2 regions of the Variovorax sp. RCC_210 genome follow, and region 1 is predicted to be linked to the other one. Evidence: predicted binding sites of a transcription regulator. Region 1 holds the regulator's gene; the other holds the start of a gene.

Region 1 (7,354 bases):
ACGTGGTGACCAAGCTGGAACGCAACTCGATGCTCGGCCAGGTGCTGGCCGCCGGCCTGCGCGCGCTGAACGCGAACCCGCGCTGCACCGAAGACGACCTTCGCGCGGCCATGGAAGCCTCGGGCCGCACCGTGGCGCACAAGCTGGAGCGCTACCTCCCCGCCCTGGCCACCATCGCTTCCGCCGCCCCGCTGCTCGGGCTGCTGGGCACGGTGATCGGCATGATCGAGATCTTCGGGTCGCAGTCGCCCGGCAGCGGCGCCGTCGGCGCGGGCAACCCGGCGCAACTGGCGCATGGCATCTCGATTGCGCTGTACAACACGGCCTTCGGCCTGATCGTGGCCATTCCGACGCTGATCTTCTGGCGCTACTTTCGCAGCCGCGTCGACGAATACCTGCTGAACCTCGAACTCTCGGGCGAGCGCTTTGCCCGCCACCTGAACGCGCTGCGCAAATGACGACGTCCATGCTCGCCACCGCGTGTGCCGCGCTGCCCTGCGAAGGGGCCGCCGCCTCCTTGGGGCAGCTTGGCGGAGGCCTGTCATGACCCGCGCCCGCATGCAGTTCCGCCACGGTGCGCGCGACGAGCCCGAGATCAACCTGATCCCGTTCATCGACGTGCTGCTGGTCATCCTGATCTTCCTGATGCTGTCGACCACCTACAGCAAGTTCACGGAAATGCAGCTGCGGCTGCCGACGGCGGATGTCGATGCGCAGCGCGACTACCCGAAGGAAGTGATCGTGGCGGTGTCGGCCGACGGCCGCTACGCCATCAACAAGACCCCGCTGCCCGACCGCAATGTCGAGACCGTGGCCACCGCGCTTGCCGCCGCAGCCACCGGCGGCAAGGACAGCGTGGTGATCATCAGCGCCGACGCCACCAGCCCGCACCAGGCCGTGATCACGGTCATGGAGGCCGCACGCCGTGCCGGCCTGATGCAGATCACCTTCGCCGCCCAGTCGACGGCACAAGCCGGGCACTGAGTGCCGTCTTCCGAAGGCCACGGCAGCAGCGCCGCGCCGCGGGCCTCGCGGTTGCAGAGTGCCTGGCTGCGGCATGGCCCCCTGGCCTGCCTGCTGTGGCCGCTGTCGTTGCTGTACGCCGCCATCTTCGCCATGCGCACGGGGCTCTATCGCCTCGGGTGGCTGCGGACGGAGCGGGTGCCGGTGCCCGTCATCGTGGTCGGCAACGTGATAGCGGGCGGCGCGGGCAAGACGCCGGTGGTAATGGCCGTCGTGCAGCACTTGCGCGCACGCGGGCTGCAGGTGGGCGTGGTCTCGCGCGGCTACGGCCGACGCACCGACGACTGCCGCGAAGTGCTCGCGGACAGCGACCCGCTGGACGTGGGTGATGAGCCCGCACTGATTCATCACGCAACCCGAGCGCCCGTGTTCGTGGCGCGCAAGCGCATCGAGGCCGCGCGTGCCCTGCTCGCCCGGCATCCGGCCACGCAGGTGATCGTCAGCGACGACGGGCTGCAGCACCTGGCGCTGGCGCGCGACATAGAGATTTGCGTGTTCGATGACCGCGGCATCGGCAATGGCTGGCGGCTGCCTGCCGGGCCGTTGCGCGAAGCCTGGCCGCGCAAGGTCGACCTGGTGCTGCACAGCGGCGCGCGGCCAGCCTTTGCCGGCGGGTCCACCGCGACGCGGCGACTGGCGAACGAGGCGCTGGTACACGACGGCTCGCGCGTGCCGTTGGATTCACTCGTCGGGCGCCCGGTGATTGCCTTGGCGGCCATTGCGCGGCCCGAGGCTTTCTTCGACATGCTGCGCGCACGCGGCCTGACGCTCGCCGAGACCATCGCCTTGCCCGATCACCACGACTTCGACGGTTGGCAACGCCCGGACGCACCCGGCCACACGCTCGTCTGCACCGAAAAGGACGCCGTCAAACTCTGGCGCCGGGCGCCCGACGCGCTGGCCGTGCCGCTGGAGTTCGCGCCCTCCCCTGAATTCTTCAACGCGCTCGACGCAAAGCTATCATCGCCCGATGGATACCAAGCTGCTTGAACTGCTCGTCTGCCCCGTCACCAAAGGTCCGCTGACCTGGAACCCCGAGAAGCAGGAGCTCTGCTCGCGCAGCGCGCGCCTTGCCTACCCGGTGCGCGACGGCATTCCGGTGCTGCTCGAGAACGAGGCGCGCACGCTGTCCGACGAAGAGCTCGGCCTGTGAGCTTCACCGTTCTGGTGCCGGCGCGCCTGGCGTCGACACGGCTTCCCAACAAACCCCTGGCCGATATCGCCGGCCTGCCCATGGTGGTGCGCGTGGCGCAGCGCGCGGCCGAATCGGGCGCCGCGCGCGTGGTGGTCGCCGGCGACGACGCCTCGATCATCGAGGCCTGCAAGGCGCACGGCATCGAAGCCGTCCTCACCCGCCAGGACCACCCCAGCGGCACCGACCGGCTGGCCGAAGCCTGCGAGCAACTGGGCCTCGACGGCGACGACATCGTGGTGAATGTGCAAGGCGACGAACCGCTGATCGACCCTGCGTTGATCGACGCGGTCGCGTCCACGCTGGCCTCGCACAGCGAAGCGGCCATGAGCACCGCGGCGCACGAGATCGATTCGATCGCAGACTTCATGAACCCGAACGTGGTGAAGGCCGTGCTCGACGCACAAGGCAACGCCATGTACTTCAGCCGCGCGCCCATTCCGTGGTGGCGCGACGGCTCGACACACGGCGATGCGCCCGCCGTGCTGCCCACGCCGGCGCCGCTGCGTCACATCGGCATCTACGGCTATCGCGCGGGCTTCGTGCGCAAGTTTCCGTTGCTGCCGGCGGCGCCCGTCGAGGGCACCGAGGCGCTGGAACAGCTGCGCGCGCTGTGGCACGGGCACCGGATCGCGGTGCATGTGAGCCATGTCGCGCCCGGCCCGGGCATCGACACGCCGGAAGACCTCGCGCGCGTGCGCGCCGTCTTTGCCGCTCGGCCCAGCGCCTGAGAAAGCCGCCCGGCCTGCGGGAAGTGCGGAGATTTTCTCGAGGGCACGCATGCTATCCTCGAAGCAATTCCGCCTGGCCCAGCCATGAGGCCGACGCTGGGTGCGACACAAAATCTAAGAACCGTCCGAGGACACCATGAGACTAATTTTGCTGGGCGCGCCCGGGGCGGGCAAAGGCACGCAAGCGGCCTTCATTTGCCAGAAATACAGCATTCCGCAAATCTCGACCGGCGACATGCTGCGCGCCGCGGTCAAGGCTGGCACCCCCCTGGGACTGCAGGCCAAGGCTGTCATGGATGCGGGCGCACTGGTCAGCGACGACCTGATCATCAACCTGGTGAAGGAACGCATCGCGCAGGCCGACTGCGCCAGCGGCTTCCTGTTCGACGGCTTCCCGCGCACCATTCCGCAGGCGGACGCCATGAAGGCGGCGGGCGTCAAGCTCGACTACGTGCTCGAGATCGATGTGCCCTTCGGCGACATCATCGAACGCATGAGCGGCCGCCGCTCGCACCCGGCTTCGGGTCGCACCTATCACGTCAAGTTCAACCCGCCCAAGGTGGAAGGCAAGGACGACGTGACCGGTGAAGAACTGATCCAGCGCGAAGACGACAAGGAAGAAACCGTGCGCAAGCGCCTGGACGTGTACAGCCAGCAGACGCGTCCGCTGGTGGACTACTACTCGGCCTGGGCCAACACCGACCCGGCCGCCGCGCCGAAATACCGCGCCATCAAGGGCGTGGGCACGGTCGACGAAATCACGCAGCGTGCGCTGGCCGCACTTAGCAGCTGATCTCGCAGCCGCCCTCTCGCAGGGCGGCTTTTTTACGTTACCCGAGCAGTTCCAGCATCAGCGCGATGCGCGCCTTCACGGGCGTCAGCGCGCCCGCATCGCGGAACTGGTCGCCTGCCTTCGGCAGGATGCGCCCGTTCACGCAACGCGTCGCACGAACGATGGCAATTCCGTCGGACTGCGCCTTCAGCGCCGCTTCTTCGAGCGCGTGATGCAGCGTGCCGTTGCCGGTGGCGGCCAACACCAGCCCTCGCAGCGGATCGACGCCCTTCGCCTGTACCTGCACCAGCGCCTCGACCACGGCCCCGCTCGCACCGGCGTGGCTCATCACGATTTCCACGCGCGGCCATTGCACGACAGCGGCGTCGAAGATCTTCGACAACTGCGATGCAGCAGCCTCGGGCCACGCGCGAACCAACCGCACCTCGCCCTCTTCCACGTAGCCCAGCGGCCCGGCATCGCCTGACGCGAACGCATCGAGCCGGTAGGTGTGCGTCTTCTGGATGTCCAGGCCGCCGTGGATCGTTCCGGCGCACACAGCCATCACGCCCCGCGCACCCGGCGTGGATGCGACGCTGATCGCATCGCGCACGTTCTGAGGCCCGTCGGGCGCCAGCGCCGTCGCGGGCCGCATCGCGCAGGTGAGGACCACCGGCTTGCTTGCGACGAGCACCGAGTGCAGGAAGAACGCGGTCTCCTCCAGGGTGTCCGTGCCGTGCGTGATGACGATGCCCGCCACGTCAGCCTGCGCCAGCCAATGCGCGCAACGCTGCGCCAGCTTCTGCCAGACGCTGAAGGACATGTCCTTGCTGTCGAGCTGCGCCACCTGCTCCGCCACCAATGCCACGCCCGTAGGCGCATCGATGCCGCCAAGCAGGTCTGCAACACCCACTTGCCCCGCCGTGTAGCCGATGTTGTCGCCGCTGCTGGCGGCCTTGCCGGCGATGGTGCCGCCGGTGCCCAGGACCACCACGCGACGCACTTCAGGCGAAAGGGAATTGACCATCACTTGTCAACTTTAAAAAACTGGTTAAAAATACAGGTACTGGATATCTAGCCAGTGCCGCAAGGAACCACATATGCAGTTCGCAGTGAAGCTTACAGCCCGCCAGCAGCAGATCCTGGACTTGATCCAGAGCGCCATCGCACGCACCGGTGCGCCACCCACGCGTGCCGAAATTGCCAACGAGCTCGGGTTCAAGTCGGCCAACGCCGCCGAAGAACACCTGCAGGCCCTGGCGCGCAAGGGCGTCATCGAGCTTGTCAGCGGCACCTCGCGCGGCATTCGCCTGAAGGGCGACGCCCTGCGCTCGCTGAACGAAACACGCCATCGCGAAGGCAGCCAGTTCTCGCTTTCGCTGCCCGGCATGGCCCAGCTGGCGCTGCCGCTCATCGGCCGCGTCGCAGCCGGCTCTCCCATCCTCGCGCAAGAGCATGTCGACCAGACCTACTACGTCGAGAACACCTTGTTCCAGCGCCAGCCCGACTACCTGCTGAAGGTGCGCGGCATGTCGATGCGCGACGCCGGCATCATGGACGGCGACCTGCTCGCCGTGCAGGCCACCAAGGAAGCGCGCAACGGCCAGATCGTGGTGGCGCGGCTGGGCGAAGAAGTGACCGTGAAGCGCCTGAAGCGCAACAAGCAGGTCATCGAGCTGCACGCCGAGAACCCCGACTACCCGACCATCATCGTGCAGCCAGGCGAGCCTTTCGAAATCGAAGGCCTCGCTGTCGGGCTCATTCGCAACACCATGCTGATGTAGGCCTTACGGCCTGCTGCCAGCAGCACCTCATCCGGCCGCGACAGGTGGCGGGCGTATGGCGAAGAGTCGCCATCACCCTGTCGCAGCCGATTCAAGAAATCCTGCCTGTGTTCAACCTCATACTTTTTTGGAGTTCACATGGGAATCGCCCTCCTCGCCATCGCTGATTTCTGGATGCCGCTGCAATCGCTGGCCAACAGACTGATCCCGGCACGCCGGCCCCACGCCAGGGACCATCTCGACCACAACGATAGCTCCGCCGGCTTGCGCTACGTGGCGGTGCGCCCTGCCTGCGCCTCCCGCAACGGCGCCGGCATGACCACGCCTGCGGTGGCCACCGCCCCTGCGCGTCCGCTGCGCGTGGTTCGAGTGGTCGACGGCAAAGGGCAGCAACGCAATGACCGTGTCGTGATCTCCGGCCGCATGGCCGACGTGTGCGCCGAACTCGACCGGCTGGCCGCGCTCGAGACCGCGGAAACCCTGGCCACGGCCCACCGCTCGACGCGCCTGCACTGAGCTGGCACCGAGCCAGCACTCGGCCCGACATTGGGGCGGCACTAAGCCCCGAATCTGCGGCGCAAGCACCTGCGAAGGCGCCCGGCAAGCCGCTTGGCAAGCCGTGCGGGCCGGGTATCCAAACGTTCACAGGTGCGTCGTGCCGATGCTGCGAGGCACAATGGCACGCCATGAACATTGTGATCCTCGACGACTACCAGGACGCGGTGCGCAAGTTGCGCTGCGCAGCCAAGCTGGACGCGTACGCGGCCAAGGTCTATACCAACACGGTGAAGGGCATCGGGCAGCTGTCGGTTCGCCTGAAAGACGCCGACGTGATCGTGCTGATTCGCGAGCGCTCCCAGATCTCGCGCCAGCTCATCGAAAAGCTGCCCAAGCTCAAGCTCATTTCTCAGACCGGACGCATCGCCGGTCACATCGATGTCGCGGCCTGTACCGAACGCGGCGTGGCCGTGGCAGAGGGCTCCGGCTCGCCGCAGGCCCCGGCTGAACTCACGTGGGCGCTCATCATGGCCGCCATGCGCCGGCTGCCGCAGTACATCAGCAACCTGAAGCACGGAGCCTGGCAGCAGTCGGGGCTCAAGTCGGCGTCGATGCCGCCCAACTTCGGGCTCGGCTCGGTGCTCAAGGGCAAGACGCTGTGCATCTGGGGCTACGGTCGCATCGGCCAGTTGGTGGCGCGCTACGGGCAGGCCTTCGGCATGCAGGTCGTCATCTGGGGCCGCGAAGCCAGCTGCGCCAAGGCGCGCTCCGACGGCTTCCAGGTGGCGCAGAACCGGCACGAGTTCTTCGCCGCCGCCGACGTGCTGTCGGTGCACCTGCGGCTCAACGATGAAACCAACGGCCTCATCACGCTGGAAGACCTCTCGCGCATGAAGCCGACGGCGCTGTTCGTCAACACGTCGCGCGCCGAACTGGTCGAGGCCGATGCCCTGCTCGCCGCGCTCAACCGCGGCCGCCCCGGCCTCGCCGCCATCGACGTGTTCGAGAGCGAGCCGCCGCTGCAGGGCCACGCGCTGCTGCGCCTGGAGAACTGCATCTGCACGCCGCACATCGGTTACGTCGAGCAGGAAAGCTACGAGAGCTACTTCGGCCAGGCGTTCGACAACGTCGTGAGCTACATCAACGGCAACCCCACGAACATCGTGAACCCGGGCGCGCTGCAGGTCCGCCGTTGAGCCCGGCCGCGCCGCGGCGCGCGTCGCAACGCGCGCTCTGGGCGCTGCTCGTGGGCAATTTCGTGATCGGCACCGGGGTGATGGTGGTGCCGGGCACGCTCAATGAAATCAGCAGTTCGCTGTCCGTCAGCGTTGCCACGGCGGGCCAGTTGATCACG
Region 2 (7,354 bases), on a different contig from region 1:
CCAGCGCCTTCACGTTGTGCTCCAGCGCGCGGTCGAAGGGCGCGTTGGCAATGCCCTGCGCCACCAGCCAGGTCACGCCGATGCTCACCGGCACCAGCAGCAAGAGCGGCGTGAGCATCCAGTCGAGGATCTCGCCGAACAGGGAGCGCTGGGCGCGCTGGAACAGCTTCACTTGGCTCGCCCCCGGGCTGCACGCACGTCGTGTCGTTTTGCCAGCCCCCTGCCGGGGGCGATGCCTGCGGCCCGGCGAAGCCGGTTGCGCGGCATTTCCCGCAGGTCAGGGTGCATCAGGGTTGGATCTTTTCGAGGCAATACCCCAGCCCGCGCACCGTCGCGATGCGCACCGGGCCCTTCTCGATCTTCTTGCGCAGGCGGTGGATGTACACCTCGATGGCGTTCAGGCTCACCTCCTCGCCCCACTCGCACAGGCGGTCCACCAGCTGGTCCTTGCTCACCAGCCGCCCGGCGCGCTGCAGCAGCACCTCGAGCAGGCCCAGTTCGCGCGCCGACAGCTCGACCATCTTGCCGTCGATGGTGGCCACGCGCCCGCCCTGGTCGTACACCAGCGGGCCGTGGCGGATGGTGTTGCTGGTGGTGCCCATGCCGCGCCGCGTGAGGGCGCGCACGCGCGCTTCCAGCTCTTGCAGGCTGAAGGGCTTGGCCATGTAGTCGTCGGCGCCGTGGTCCAGGCCCTTCACGCGCTCTTCCACGCTGTCGGCCGCCGTGAGCACCAGCACCGGCAGCTGCGAGCCGCGCGCGCGCAGGCGCTTCAGGATCTCGATGCCGTGCAGGCTGGGCAGCCCGAGGTCGAGGATCAGCAGGTCGAACTCGTCGTGGGTCATGAGCGCGGTGTCGGCCTGCGAGCCATTGGCCACATGGTCGACCGCCGCGCCCGAGGTGCGCAGGCTGCGCAGCAGGGCATCGGCCAGCACCTGGTCGTCTTCGGCAATCAGAATCCGCATGCGCCACCTCCGGCCTGTGTGGGTGCGCGGCGCCACGCCAGCACCGTTCACATTTGTCTCTTCGCCGGAGTCTAGCCCGCTGTATAGGCTTCCAGACCGATGGTTACCACGGTGGCGATGTCGTTGCCCACGCTGCTCCTGAACTCGCTTTCCGCCTGCGTCACCGCGCTGCGGAAGGCGTCCAGCCAGGCCAGCCCGTCGGCGGTGAAGAGCACGCGCCGCGCCCGCGCGTCCAGCGGGTCGGGCCCGCGCGTGACCAGGCCCCAGGCCTCGCACTGGTCCACCAGCGCGCCCATCGCCTGCTTGGTCATGCCGGCGCGCTCGGCCAGTTCGGTCAGGCGCGAGCCCTCGCGCGCCAGGTGCCGTGTGATGTGGATGTGCGCCGCGCTCACCTGCGCGCGCGCCGCCAGGTTCGACAGCGCCAGCGGCACGTCGACGTCGTGCGCCATCAGCTCCAGCACGCGCTCGTCGAAGCGGCGCATGGCGTGGCCCAGCAGGCGGCCCAGGTGGGTCTGGCGCCAGGCGTCGGGGTCGGCAGTAAAGGCGGAAATGGAGGCTTCGGACATGGCGCTAAATGGTAAAGCAAACTGACCAAAAAATGGGTTTACTCCAACCAACGAGCCCCTACACTACTGTTCAAGCATCCAGCCTGTGGTTAAAAGCAGATCGGATGAAACCTCACACAAACCGTTGATATTCAAGGAGTTTTCCACATGGACGCAGTTGTCAAGGGCGCAAGCATCTCGGTCGCCAACAGTGAAAAAGCCAAGGCCCTGCAGGCCGCGCTGGCCCAGATCGAAAAGCAGTTCGGCAAGGGCACCATCATGCGGCTCGGCGAAGGCGAAGCGCTCGAGGACATCCAGGTGGTCTCCACCGGCTCGCTGGGCCTGGACATCGCGCTGGGCGTCGGCGGCCTGCCGCGCGGCCGCGTGATCGAAATCTACGGCCCTGAATCGTCGGGCAAGACCACGCTCACGCTGCAGGTCATCGCCGCCATGCAGAAGCAGGCCGGCACCTGCGCCTTCGTCGACGCCGAGCACGCGCTCGACGTGCAATACGCCCAGAAGCTCGGCGTGAACCTGTCCGACCTGCTGATCAGCCAGCCCGACACCGGCGAGCAGGCGCTCGAAATCGTCGACTCGCTGGTGCGCTCGGGCGCCGTCGACCTGATCGTCATCGACTCGGTCGCCGCGCTCACGCCCAAGGCCGAAATCGAAGGCGAAATGGGCGACTCGCTGCCCGGCCTGCAGGCCCGCCTGATGAGCCAGGCGCTGCGCAAGCTCACCGCCACCATCAAGAAGACCAACTGCATGGTCATCTTCATCAATCAGATCCGCATGAAGATCGGCGTGATGTTCGGCTCGCCCGAAACCACCACCGGCGGCAACGCGCTGAAGTTCTACGCCTCGGTGCGCCTGGACATTCGCCGCATCGGCACCATCAAGAAGGGCGACGAGGCCATCGGCAACGAAACCAAGGTGAAGGTGGTGAAGAACAAGGTCAGCCCCCCGTTCAAGACGGCGGAGTTCGACATCCTGTTCGGCGAGGGCATCAGCCGCGAAGGCGAGGTGATCGACATGGGCGTGACCGCCAAGATCGTCGACAAGTCGGGTGCCTGGTACGCCTACAACGGCGAGAAGATCGGCCAGGGCCGCGACAACGCCCGTGAGTTCCTGCGCGAGAACCCCGAGCTGTCGCGCGAGATCGAGAACAAGGTGCGCGAGTCGCTGGGCATTCCGCTGCTGGCCGCCGACGCCGGCGCCACGCCCGAGAAGCCGCAGAAGGCGGCCAAGGCGGACAAGGCCGAGAAGGCAGACAAGGGTGAATAAGGGCGAATAAGGCCGAACAAGCCCCAGGCGCGGCGCCGCGGTTGCACGCGGGCCGCGCGAGCAACCCCCCGCATGGCATTCAACGCCCCGTCCCTCAAAGGCCGCGCCCTGCGCCTGCTGAGCCAGCGCGAGCATTCGCGCCTGGAGCTCGAACGCAAGCTCGCCCGGCACGAAGAAGAGCCCGGCACGCTGGCCAAGGCGCTCGACGAGCTGGCGGCCAAGGACTTCATCAGCGAGCCGCGCGTGGTGGCCTCGGTGCTCAACCAGCGCGCGGCCCGTTCGGGCGCGCTGCGGGTGAAGCAGGAGCTTCAGGCCAAGGGTATCGCGCCCGAAGCCATCGCCGAGGCGGTGGCCGGCCTGCAGGAGACGGAGGTCGAGCGCGCCACCGCCCTGTGGCGCCGCCGTTTCGAGGCACCGCCCGCCGACGCCAAGGAGCGGGCGAAGCAGATGCGATTCCTGATGGCGCGCGGGTTCTCCGGCGCTGTCGTGTCCAAGGTCCTCAGGAGCAACTTCGATGAAACAGCAGACGAATGAAGACCTCAATCCGCAGTCGGTGCAGTCGCGTGTCGTCACGCTGCGCGTGGCCTGCGAATGGCGCCGCGCCTACGCGTTCGCGGCCGACCCCAGGCGCCTGCCCGACTGGGCCAGCGGCCTCGCGAAGAGCTCGCTGGTGCCGCACGGCGACCACTGGACCGTGCGCACGCCCGAGAGCGGCGACGCCCGCATGCGCTTCGCGCCGCGCAACGACTTCGGCGTGCTCGACCACTGGGTCGCGCCCGAAGGCGTGCCCGAGGTGTACCTGCCGTTTCGCGTGATCGGCATCGGGCCCGACGCCTGCGAGCTGCAGTTCACGCTGCTGCGCCAGCCGCACATGGACGACGCGGCCTTCGAGCGCGATGCGCAGTGGATCGCGCGCGACCTGCTGGCGCTGCGCGCGCTGCTGGAAGCCTGAGCCCCGGGCAGCCCGCGCGCGGTTTTCAGCCGCGCACCACGATCGGCGCGAACTTGCGCCGCGCCTTCAGCTGGTCGACGTCCCACTCGATGCCCAGCCCCGGCGTTTCGGGCGCCACCGCGTGGCCGCCCTCGATGCGCAAGCGGCTGGTCGTGAGGTCGTCGAGCTGCGGGATGTATTCGACCCAGCGCGCATTCGGCACCGCCGCGCACAGGCTCACGTGCAGCTCCATCAGAAAGTGCGGGCACATCGCGATGTTGTGCGCCTCGGCCAGGTGCGCAATCTTCAGCCACGGCGTGATGCCGCCCACGCGCGCCACGTCGGCCTGCACGATGGAGCAGGCGCCCTGCTGGATGTATTCCGCGAACTGCGAGGGGTGGTACATCGACTCGCCCACTGCGATCGGCACGCTGGTGCTGGCCAGCAGCTGCGCATGGCCGCGCACGTGCTCGGCCGGCATCGGCTCCTCGAACCACGCGAGGTCCAGCGGCGCGTACTGGCGCGCGCGGCGAATGGCCTCGGCCACGGTGAAGCTCTGGTTGGCGTCCACCATCAGCTCGAAGTCCGCGCCCACGGCCTCGCGCACGGCCGACAGGCGCGCGATGTCCTGCGCCACATGCGGCTTGCCGACCTTGATCTTCGCGCCCAGGAATCCCTCGGCCTTCGCGGCCAGCGTCTGTTCCACCAGCTGCGCCGGCTCGATGTGCAGCCAGCCGCCCTCGGTCGTGTAGACCGGCACGCGCGGCTGCGCGCCGCCGGCCAGGCGCCACAGCGGCAGGCCCGTCGCGCGCGCGTTGCGGTCCCACAGCGCGGTGTCGACGGCCGCCAGAGCCAGGCTGGTGATGGCGCCCACCGCGGTGGCGTGCGTGTGGAAGAACAGGTCGCGCCAGATGGCCTCGTACTGCTGCGGGTCGCGCCCGATCAGGCGCGGCACCAGGTGGTCGTGCAGCAGCGCCACGATGGACGAGCCGCCCGTGCCGATGGTGTACGTGTAGCCCGTGCCCGACGAGCCGTCGTCGCAGCGCACGGTGACCATCACGGTCTCCTGCGTCACGAAGGACTGGATGGCGTCGGTGCGCCTGACCTTGGGCGCGATGTCGATCTGCGCGATCTCGACCTGGTCGATCTTTGCCATGAATGCCTTTTGTTGAGAGAGCCGACGAGGCGGCCGCCGCCGGGCCGCCGACGGGCTGCCCCGAGGCGGGCCGCGCCTCCTCCTCCTCGGGAGGTGGCGAATTACACGAAGCGAAGCGGAGTGAAAAGCCGGGAGGCCGGCATTTCAGGCCCCGTTGCGGGTCACGTCGGCGGGCAGGTCGGCGCCGTGGAACTTCTTGTAGATGGTGTTCAGCTCGCCGCTTTTCAGCTGCGCCTTCACGAACTCGTCGAGCCTGGCCTTCAGCCGCGGCTCGTTCTTGCGCATGCCGATGGCCAGGAAGTTGACCTTCATGGTGAACTTGGGCTCCATCTGCTTGGCCGGGTTCTTCTCGTTGATGGTCTTCAGCAGCGGCGGCGCGGTCGCGAAGATGTCGGCCTGCCCGCTCACCACGGCGGTGATGGAGGTGGCGTCGTCGTCGAAGCGAATCACCTGCGCGCCGGCCGGCACGATCTTGGTCAGCTCCTGGTCGTTGGTGGTGCCGCGCGTGGCAATCACCTTCTTGCCGGCCAGGTCGGCCGGGCCGCTGATGGCCATGCCCTTGGGCGCGCCCACCACGGCCAGGATGGCGGCGTAGGGCACCGAGAAGTCGACCACCTTCTCGCGCTCCGGCGTCACCGACATGCTGGAGATGACGATGTCGGCCTTGTCGGTCTGCAGGAAGGGAATGCGGTTGGCACCGGTGGTGGGAACGATCTCGAGCTCCAGGCCCAGGCTTTTGGCCAGCAGGCGCGCGGTTTCCACGTCGGAGCCGGTGGCGTTGAGCTTCTCGTCCTTCAGGCCGTAGGGCGGCACGGCGAGGTCGATGGCCACGCGGATCTTCTTGGCCGCGGTGATGGTGTCGAGCTGGTCGGCGTGCGCCGCGCCGGCAAAGCCCAGCGGCAGGGCCAGCGCAAGGGCCGAGAGCAGCGCGCCGCGGCGCTTGAACGAAAAGAGGGAAGTCATCGAAGGTCTCCTGGAGTTGTCTGTAGAAGAAAAAATCAAAGCCCGGTGCCGATGAACTGGCGCAGCTCGGGCGTCTGCGGGTGGCTCAGGATGCTGGCGTCGCCCTGCTCCCACACCAGCCCCTGGTGCATGTAGATGACCTTGTCGGCCACGCCGCGCGCAAAGGCCATCTCGTGCGTCACCAGAATCATGGTCATGCCCTCGGCCGCGAGCTTCTCCATCACCTTGAGCACCTCGCCGGTGAGCTGTGGGTCGAGCGCGGAGGTGACTTCGTCGAACAGCATCAGCTGCGGCTTCATGGCGAGCGAGCGCGCGATGGCCACGCGCTGCTGCTGGCCGCCGGAGAGCTGCTCGGGGTAGGCGCCGGCCTTCTCGGCCAGGCCCACGCGCTCGAGCACTTCCATGGCGATGGCGCCGGCCTCGGACGCGCTCATCTTCTTCACCGACTGCGGCGCGAGCGTGATGTTCTGCTTCACCGTGAGGTGCGGGAACAGGTTGTAGCTCTGGAACACGATGCCCACGTCCTTGCGCAAATCGCGCAGGTTCAGCGCGGTGTCGTGTACCGCGTGGCCGCAGCACTGGATGGTGCCGCTGTCGATGGTTTCCAGCCGGTCGATGCAGCGCAGCGCCGTGCTCTTGCCCGAGCCGCTCTGGCCGATGATGGCCACCACCTGCCCGCGCGTGACCGAGAACGACACGCCCTTCAGCACATGCAGCTTGCCGAAGTGCTTGTGGACTTCGTTGAGTTCAACCACGGGCTGCATTGAGCTTCCTTTCAAGGGCGCGACTCCATCGCGAGAGCGGATAACAAAGAATGAAATACAGCAGCACCGCGCACCCGAAATACAGGAAGGGCTGGAACGTGGAGTTGTTCAGCACCTTGGCGTTGTAGGAAAGCTCGGCGTAGCCGACCACCAGCGAGGCGATCGACGTGTTCTTGATGATCTGCACCAGGAAGCCCACGGTGGGCGGCGTGGCGATGCGCAGCGCCTGCGGCAGGATCACGCGGCGCATGCGCTCCCAGCGCGTGAGCGCCAGGCACTCGGCCGCCTCCCACTGGCTGCGCGGCACCGACTGGATGCAGCCGCGCCAGATTTCGCCGAGGAAGGCGCTCGCGTAGATGGTGATGGCCAGCGCCGCCGCGACGATGGCCGGCACCGAGCCGATGCCCGCGATGTTGGGCCCGAAGAAGCACACGCCCATCAGCACCAGCAGCGGCGTGCCCTGGATGACCTGGATGTACCCCGCCGCCGCCACGCGCACCGCCTTGACCGGCGACACGCGCGCCAGCGCCACGGCCAGCCCGATGAGTCCGCCGCCGACGAACGCCAATGCCGAGAGCTGCACCGTGCCCCAGGCGCCCATCAGCAGGAAGCCGAGGTGATCGATGGGCATGAACGTCATGGCGCGGCCTTCTGTGCTGGGTTCATAGCGGCGTGCCCAGCTTGCGCCGGCGCGGGAAGATCACCATGCCCAGCAGCCAGAACCCCAGGCGCATGGCGTACGACAGCAC

What was found. Region 1 encodes LexA, which represses DNA repair genes until DNA is damaged. Its sites were predicted from a motif close to ACTGTATNNNNATACAGT; they were not measured.
Region 2: a site for LexA is predicted at 1,594-1,611, ahead of recA (recombinase RecA). Genes of this name have one in related genera too.

What each region holds. Positions count from the first base shown of each region.
Region 1 covers NZ_JBFUPJ010000001.1:889,663-897,016, reverse strand. The annotation lists gene AB6807_RS04410 (MotA/TolQ/ExbB proton channel family protein) at 1-458, shown strand, start outside; gene AB6807_RS04405 (ExbD/TolR family protein) at 559-984, shown strand; gene lpxK (tetraacyldisaccharide 4'-kinase) at 985-2,013, shown strand; gene AB6807_RS04395 (Trm112 family protein) at 1,994-2,176, shown strand; gene kdsB (3-deoxy-manno-octulosonate cytidylyltransferase) at 2,173-2,946, shown strand; gene adk (adenylate kinase) at 3,083-3,739, shown strand; gene AB6807_RS04380 (asparaginase) at 3,777-4,745, opposite strand; gene lexA (transcriptional repressor LexA) at 4,819-5,502, shown strand; gene AB6807_RS04370 (hypothetical protein) at 5,641-6,018, shown strand; gene AB6807_RS04365 (D-2-hydroxyacid dehydrogenase family protein) at 6,189-7,196, shown strand; gene AB6807_RS04360 (MFS transporter) at 7,193-7,354, shown strand, end outside.
Region 2 covers NZ_JBFUPJ010000002.1:532,199-539,552, reverse strand. The annotation lists gene AB6807_RS10560 (sensor histidine kinase) at 1-172, opposite strand, end outside; gene AB6807_RS10555 (response regulator transcription factor) at 288-962, opposite strand; gene AB6807_RS10550 (MarR family winged helix-turn-helix transcriptional regulator) at 1,034-1,528, opposite strand; gene recA (recombinase RecA) at 1,676-2,791, shown strand; gene recX (recombination regulator RecX) at 2,864-3,325, shown strand; gene AB6807_RS10535 (SRPBCC family protein) at 3,306-3,743, shown strand; gene AB6807_RS10530 (mandelate racemase/muconate lactonizing enzyme family protein) at 3,769-4,878, opposite strand; gene AB6807_RS10525 (transporter substrate-binding domain-containing protein) at 5,023-5,841, opposite strand; gene AB6807_RS10520 (amino acid ABC transporter ATP-binding protein) at 5,877-6,605, opposite strand; gene AB6807_RS10515 (amino acid ABC transporter permease) at 6,589-7,245, opposite strand; gene AB6807_RS10510 (amino acid ABC transporter permease) at 7,268-7,354, opposite strand, start outside.